Regions from separate parts of the Bradyrhizobium sp. MI1.7 genome, predicted to be linked through region 1. Evidence: riboswitches for the same ligand, from Rfam matches in the RefSeq annotation. Region 1 holds a riboswitch; the other holds the start of a gene.
What was found. A riboswitch is a leader RNA that binds a small molecule or an ion and turns the genes downstream of it on or off. The one in region 1 is predicted to bind glycine.

Region 1 (3,406 bases):
GTTTGGCTCTACAACGCTTTCCGCCAGTCCCGTCCGCGCCAATGCAATGCGCGTTCCATCTTTCGAAGCTTGAGAGACATTAAGATGAATCCAGCCAATCTACCCTTCGATTCCGAGGCGATGCTCGAGGGCCTGCGCACCTGGGTGGAATGCGAGAGCCCGACCTGGGACGCGGGTGCCGTCAACCGCATGCTCGATATCGCAGCGCGGGATATGGCGATCATGGGTGCGACGATCGAACGCATCGGCGGTCGACAGGGCTTCGGCGGCGTGATCCGCGCGCGCTTCCCGCATCCGAAACAGGGCGAGCCGGGCATCCTGATCGCCGGCCACATGGATACCGTCCACCCGGTCGGCACCATCGAGAAGCTGAAATGGCGGCGCGAGGGCGACAAGTGCTACGGCCCCGGCATCTACGACATGAAGGGCGGCAACTATCTCTCGCTGGAAGCGATCCGGCAGCTGGCACGTGCGTCCTTCACCACGCCGCTGCCGATCACCGTGCTGTTTACACCCGACGAGGAAGTCGGCACGCCCTCGACGCGCGACATCATCGAGGCGGAGGCTGCGCGCAACAAATATGTGCTGGTGCCCGAACCGGGCCGCGCCGACAACGGTGTCACCACCGGACGTTACGCCATCGCGCGTTTCAATCTGGAAGCGACGGGCCGGCCGAGCCATGCCGGCGCGACATTGTCGGCCGGACGCTCGGCGATCCGCGAGATGGCGCGGCAGATCCTCGCCATCGACGCGATGACGACGGAGGACTGCACTTTCTCGGTCGGCGTCGTGCATGGCGGACAATGGGTCAATTGCGTTGCCACGACCGCCACCGGCGAGGCGCTGTCCATGGCCAAGCGCCAGGTCGATCTCGACCGCGGCGTCGAGCGGATGCTGGCGCTGTCGGGCACGTCCAATGATGTCACGTTCAAGGTGACGCGCGGCGTCACGCGCCCCGTATGGGAGCCGGATGCCGGCACCATGGCGCTTTACGAGAAGGCGCGCGGCATCGCCAAATCGCTCGGCACTGAGCTGCCGCATGCGAGCTCCGGCGGCGGCTCCGACGGCAACTTTACCGGCGCGATGGGCATCCCGACGCTCGACGGCCTCGGCGTGCGCGGCGGCAACGGCCACACGCTCGAGGAGTTCATCGAGGTCGAGAGCCTAGTTGAACGCGGGCGCCTGATGGCCGGCTTGCTGGCGACGCTCGACTGACGACGCAACTTCGCACTGCACAATGCGTTGGCAGTCGCGGTTTAAATTTAGCCTTGTCTAAAAATGAGGCGCATCGTACTGCTCGATTGTCCACGCGACGATGCGGGAGAGATCGCAACGAGAGTTCAGGCTTTCGTTGCGGCGCCGACGGAGCAACCGCCCCGGAAACTCTCAGGCAAAAGGACCGTATCGTCAGGACGATCTGGAGAGAGGCGGCGCGATCTTGGGATCGTGACGTCCACCGAAGGGGATAGTCCGGAGCTGACCTCGCCGAGGTCCGCAACGGATCAAGCTCTCAGGTAACCGTGACAGATGGGGCGCCGCCAACGGCCTTTGGCCGGCGGTTAGCCGACTCTAACTCACGGGAGCCCCGAACCTGCCATGACCCATATCGCCATCATCGGCGCCGGCATCACCGGCGTAACGACTGCCTATGCCCTGCTCGAACGCGGATACAAGGTGACGGTGCTCGACAAGCACCGCTACGCCGCGATGGAGACCTCCTTCGCCAATGGCGGACAGCTCTCCGCCAGCAATGCCGAAGTCTGGAACAGCACCGCCACGATCCTGAAAGGCCTGCGCTGGATGTTCCGGCGCGACGCGCCGCTGCTGATGAACCCGCGGCCGAACTGGCACAAATATTCGTGGATGAGCGAGTTCGTCGCCAATATCGGCAACTACCGCGCCAACACGGTTCAGACCACGCGGCTCGCGATCGAAGCCCGCAAGCATCTGTTCGAGATCGCGGAGCGCGAAGGCATCGACTTCGATCTCGAACGCCGCGGCATCCTGCACATCTATCACGACAAGAAGGGTTTTGAATCCGGCCTGCAGGTCAATGCGCTATTGAAGGAAGGCGGGCTCGATCGCCGCCCGGTGACGCCGGAGGAGATCCGCGCCATCGAGCCGACGCTGCGCAAGGACTATTTTGGCGGCTTCTACACGCCGTCGGATGCGACCGGCGATATCCACAAGTTCACGCGCGGACTTGCTGAAGCCTGCAAGCGGCGCGGCGCGACCTTTATCCACGAAGCCAACATCGATTCCATTGCCCAGGCAGGTGGCGGCTTTGTCATCGGCTGGGCTGGTCTTTCGGCCAGTGATGCTGTCGCATTCGCGCGCGGCATGCTGAAGGCGGATGGCGTCGTGGTCTGCGCCGGTGTGGCCAGCCGCCACTTCGCCGCCCTCCTCGACGAGCGCGTCAACGTCTATCCGGTGAAGGGTTATTCGATCACCGTTCAGCTCGACACTGCCGCAAGCCGCAATGCCACGCCGACCGTGAGCCTGCTCGACGAAGCCGCCAAGATCGTCACCAGCCGGCTCGGTGCCGATCGTTTCCGCGTCGCAGGCACCGCCGAATTCAACGACTTCAACCGCGACATCCGCGCCGACCGCGTGCAGCCGCTGGTCGACTGGGTGCGCAGCAACTTCCCCGGCGTCGAAACGTCCAAGGTCGTGCCCTGGGCCGGGCTGCGGCCGATGATGCCGAACATGATGCCCGTGGTGCGCGCAGGACGGATGCCGGGCGTGTTCTTCAACACCGGCCACGGCCATCTCGGCTGGACCTTGTCGGCGGCGACCGCGCAGATGATTACCGGGACCATCGACGGCTGGCGCGGGCTCAACGCACCGCCGACCGCACCCTCACTCAGGGTTGAGCGCGAGTTCCGCCATGCATCCTGAGTGGCCGATATCGGAGGCTCGGCGGCCTCTTGCGACCGCCTTGCCCTTGGCACACAATTTGCCCCGAAAGGTCGGCTTCTCCGGCCGGCTTTCCAGCCCGAGTGACAGGCGTGCATGATAGACAGAACCGATTCCACGGGGGCCTCTCGGCCCCACAAGTTCCGCAGCCGGAGATAGGTGCATGCTAGGTTATCTCATTCGCCGCGTTCTGGCCGCGGTGCCCGTGATGGGCGTCGTCGCGCTGTTCGTCTTCCTGCTGCTGCGGCTGACGCCGGGCGATCCCGCCGCCATTCTCGCCGGCGATAACGCGACGCCGGAACGGCTGGAACGCATCCGCGACTCGCTCGGCCTCAACGAGCCGCTCATCGTGCAATTCATCACCTGGGTGAACAAGCTGCTGCACGGCGATCTCGGGACGTCGCTGATCTCCAACCTGCCAGTCATGAAGATGATCAGCCAGCGCGTCGAACCGTCGATCTCGATCGCGCTCTCGACAATCATTCTGGCC
Region 2 (3,406 bases), on a different contig from region 1:
CGGTCTGCCGGATCGAGGCCGGCAGCGTCTCCGCCATCAGGGCGTCCACGCTCTTGGCGCCGACGGCCTCCAGCATTGCGGTGACGTCGCGCGCCGACGGGCCGATGTGGCGGCGAACGAAGGTGGCGGCGGTGTCGCCATTGGATTTGCGGTGCGCGGTCATCATGGGTCCTCGCTTTAGATTTCGCTGTCGCCGTCATGCCCCGCGAAGGCGGGGCATCCAGTAAACGCAGGCGTCACGGCTTGAGCCGAGAAGCCGCGGCGTACTGGATCACCCGCCCCAGTGCGCAGTGCGCACAAGGCGGGTGATGACACCGAATATGAGGTCAGAGTTCGCTTCATTTCACGCCGTGTGGGCCTTGTAGGCGGCTTCATCCATGAGGCCGCCGAGCTCGCTCTTGTCGGCAATCTTGATCTTGAAGAACCACGCCTTGCCTTGCGCGTCGGAGTTCACCAACGCCGGTTCGGCGGCGAGCGCGTCGTTGGTCTCGAGCACTTCGCCGGTGACAGGCGCGTAGACGTCGGAGGCGGCCTTCACCGATTCCACGACGGCGGCGGCTTCCGCCTTCTTCAGGCTGCGGCCGACCTTCGGCAACTCGACGAATACGACGTCGCCGAGCTGCGACTGCGCGTAGTCGGTGATGCCGACGGTGGCGACGTCGCCGTCGATGGCCAGCCATTCATGGTCGGAGGAGTACAGCGTCGTGGTCATTTTCTCAGTCCTCAGCGTTTGTAGGTGTTTTTTACGAAGGGCATGGCGGCGACCGTGAGCGGCAGCCGCTGGCCGCGCACTTCGGCGAAGAGTTTTGTATCGAGCGCGCTCGATGCCATGGGCACATAGCCCATCGCGACGGGCGCGTTCAGGCTCGGGCCGAAACCGCCCGAGGTGACCTTTCCGATCGGCTCGCCGCCCGCTTCATCCGCAAACAGCGGCGCGCCCTCGCGCACCGGCGCGCGGCCTTCCGTGCGCAGGCCGACCCGGCGGCGGCTCGCGCCGTTGTCGAAATGAGCGAGGATCACATCAGTGCCGGGGAAGCCACCGGCGCGGGCGCCGCCGCTGCGGCGGCTCTTCTGCACCGACCATTCCAGCGCGGCCTCGACCGGCGTGGTGGCGGTGTCGATGTCGTGGCCGTAGAGGCAGAGCCCGGCTTCCAGCCGCAGGCTGTCGCGGGCCCCTAAGCCGATCGGCATCACGTCGGGATTGTCCAGCAGCGTCCTGGCGAGGCGCTCGGCATCGGCCGCGGGGACCGAAATCTCGAACCCGTCCTCGCCGGTGTAGCCGGAGCGCGAGACGAAGCAGTCGAGACCGGCAACCTTGTGCGGGCCGGCGTCCATGAACTTCATGGAGGGCGCCTCTGCACACAATTTCGCCAATGCGGCTTCCGCCTTCGGGCCCTGCAGCGCGATCAGCGCGCGGTCTTGAAGCGAATCGATGATGCAGTCATCCGAGAGATGCGCGCGCAGATGCGCCTCGTCCCCTTCCTTGCAGGCGGCGTTGACGACCAGGAACAGGTGATCGCCGAAATTGGCGACCATCAGATCGTCGAGAATCCCGCCGTCCGGATTGGTGAACTGGGCATAGCGCTGCCGTCCCGGGGCAACCGCCACGATATCCTGCGGCACCAGCCGTTCCAGCGCGCGGGCGGCGTCCTCGACCTTGCCCGACTTCGGCCGAAGCGCGAGCTGGCCCATGTGGGAGACGTCGAACAGGCCGGCGGAGGAACGGGTATGGAGGTGCTCCTTCAGGACGCCCGCGGGGTACTGCACGGGCATGTCATAGCCCGCGAACGGCACCATCTTGCCGCAGAGGGAGACATGAAGCCCGTGAAGGGGCGTACGTTTCAGGGAATCTTGGTCGTCGCGCGCAAGCATCACGGGGCCCTCGGCGGTTCCCCGGGGACGATTCCCCGGTAGCAACCAGTCGAAGCCCCATCTGTCGCTGTGCCTGAGAGTATTATCCCGTCGGCGGACGTCGTCCGGGCTATGCCCGTCGGCGCCTCTTTCCAGATGTCGTCAAAGCCACGCGGTCCTTTTGCCTGAGAGTTTCCGGGGCGGTTGCTCCTTCGGCGCCGGCACCAAAGCCGGTCTCTCCCGACGTGGCCGTACGATACAGATGGGTACAGACCACAGGCCGGCCAAGCCTGTCAACGCGCACCTGGCGGCTTTCAACGGGATTGCAAACGGGGTTGCGCGCCTGCGGCAACTCACTGATCTCCTTGCACAGTTTCTGGACAGCGCAGCTGGCCTTGTCTAAAAGCGCTTTGACGCGCAGATATCAGCCCAAATGCCCGGTTTGGATGGCGTATCGCGGGTCCAAGCACACCCGATTGGATGAACATGAGCGGCGTCAACGAGATCAGGTCGACCTTTCTGAACTTCTTTGCCGAGAACGGCCACGAGATCGTGTCGTCCTCGCCATTGGTGCCGCGCAACGACCCGACGTTGATGTTCACCAATGCCGGCATGGTGCAGTTCAAGAACGTCTTCACCGGCGTCGAGAAGCGGCCCTATCAGCGTGCCACCACCTCGCAGAAATGCGTGCGCGCCGGCGGCAAGCACAACGACCTCGACAATGTCGGCTACACCGCGCGCCATCTTACCTTCTTCGAGATGCTCGGCAATTTCTCGTTCGGCGACTATTTCAAGGAGCGCGCGATCGAGCTGGCCTGGACCCTGATCACGCGGGAGTTCGGGCTCAAGAAAGACAAGCTGCTCGTCACCGTCTACCACACCGACGACGAGGCGGCTGGGCTGTGGAAGAAGATCGCGGGCTTCTCCGACGACCGCATCATCCGCATCCCGACCTCGGACAATTTCTGGGCGATGGGCGACACCGGCCCGTGCGGCCCGTGCTCGGAGATATTCATCGACCGCGGCGATCACATCTGGGGCGGACCTCCGGGCTCGCCGGAAGAGGACGGCGACCGCTTCCTCGAATTCTGGAACCTGGTGTTCATGCAGTACGAGCAGGTGACGAAGGAGGAGCGCGTGGATCTGCCGCGTCCCTCGATCGACACCGGCATGGGCCTCGAGCGCATGGCCAGCATCATGCAGGGCGTCGACAGCGTGTTCGAGACCGATCTGTTCCGCCATCTGATCGATGCGACGTCGTCAGCGCTCGGCGCCGGGCCGAACGAGCAGACCGTGGCCTCGTTCCGCGTCATCGCCGACCATCTGCGTTCCTCCGCCTTCCTGGTCGCAGACGGTGTGCTGCCCTCGAACGAGGGCCGCGGCTATGTGCTGCGCCGGATCATGCGCCGCGCGATGCGCCATGCGCAGCTGCTGGGTGCGAAAGAGCCGCTGATGCATCGCCTGGTCTGGGCGCTGGTGCGTGAGATGGGCCAGGCCTATCCCGATCTGATGCGCGCGGAGAATTTGATCGAAGAGACGCTGCGGCTGGAAGAGA

Region 2: it holds a riboswitch for glycine, as region 1 does, so the genes downstream of both, gcvT (glycine cleavage system aminomethyltransferase GcvT) here and AC0L3X_RS21730 (D-amino acid dehydrogenase) in region 1, are expected to answer to the same signal.

The regions. Positions count from the first base shown of each region.
Region 1 is NZ_JBVVPO010000023.1:89,928-93,333, reverse strand. Features, by position in the region: gene AC0L3X_RS21735 (M20/M25/M40 family metallo-hydrolase) at 85-1,215, shown strand; glycine riboswitch at 1,309-1,412, shown strand; glycine riboswitch at 1,416-1,529, shown strand; gene AC0L3X_RS21730 (D-amino acid dehydrogenase) at 1,597-2,898, shown strand; gene AC0L3X_RS21725 (ABC transporter permease) at 3,080-3,406, shown strand, end outside.
Region 2 is NZ_JBVVPO010000036.1:72,802-76,207, forward strand. Features, by position in the region: gene gcvP (aminomethyl-transferring glycine dehydrogenase) at 1-163, opposite strand, end outside; gene gcvH (glycine cleavage system protein GcvH) at 344-712, opposite strand; gene gcvT (glycine cleavage system aminomethyltransferase GcvT) at 724-1,872, opposite strand; glycine riboswitch at 2,016-2,104, opposite strand; gene alaS (alanine--tRNA ligase) at 2,338-3,406, shown strand, end outside.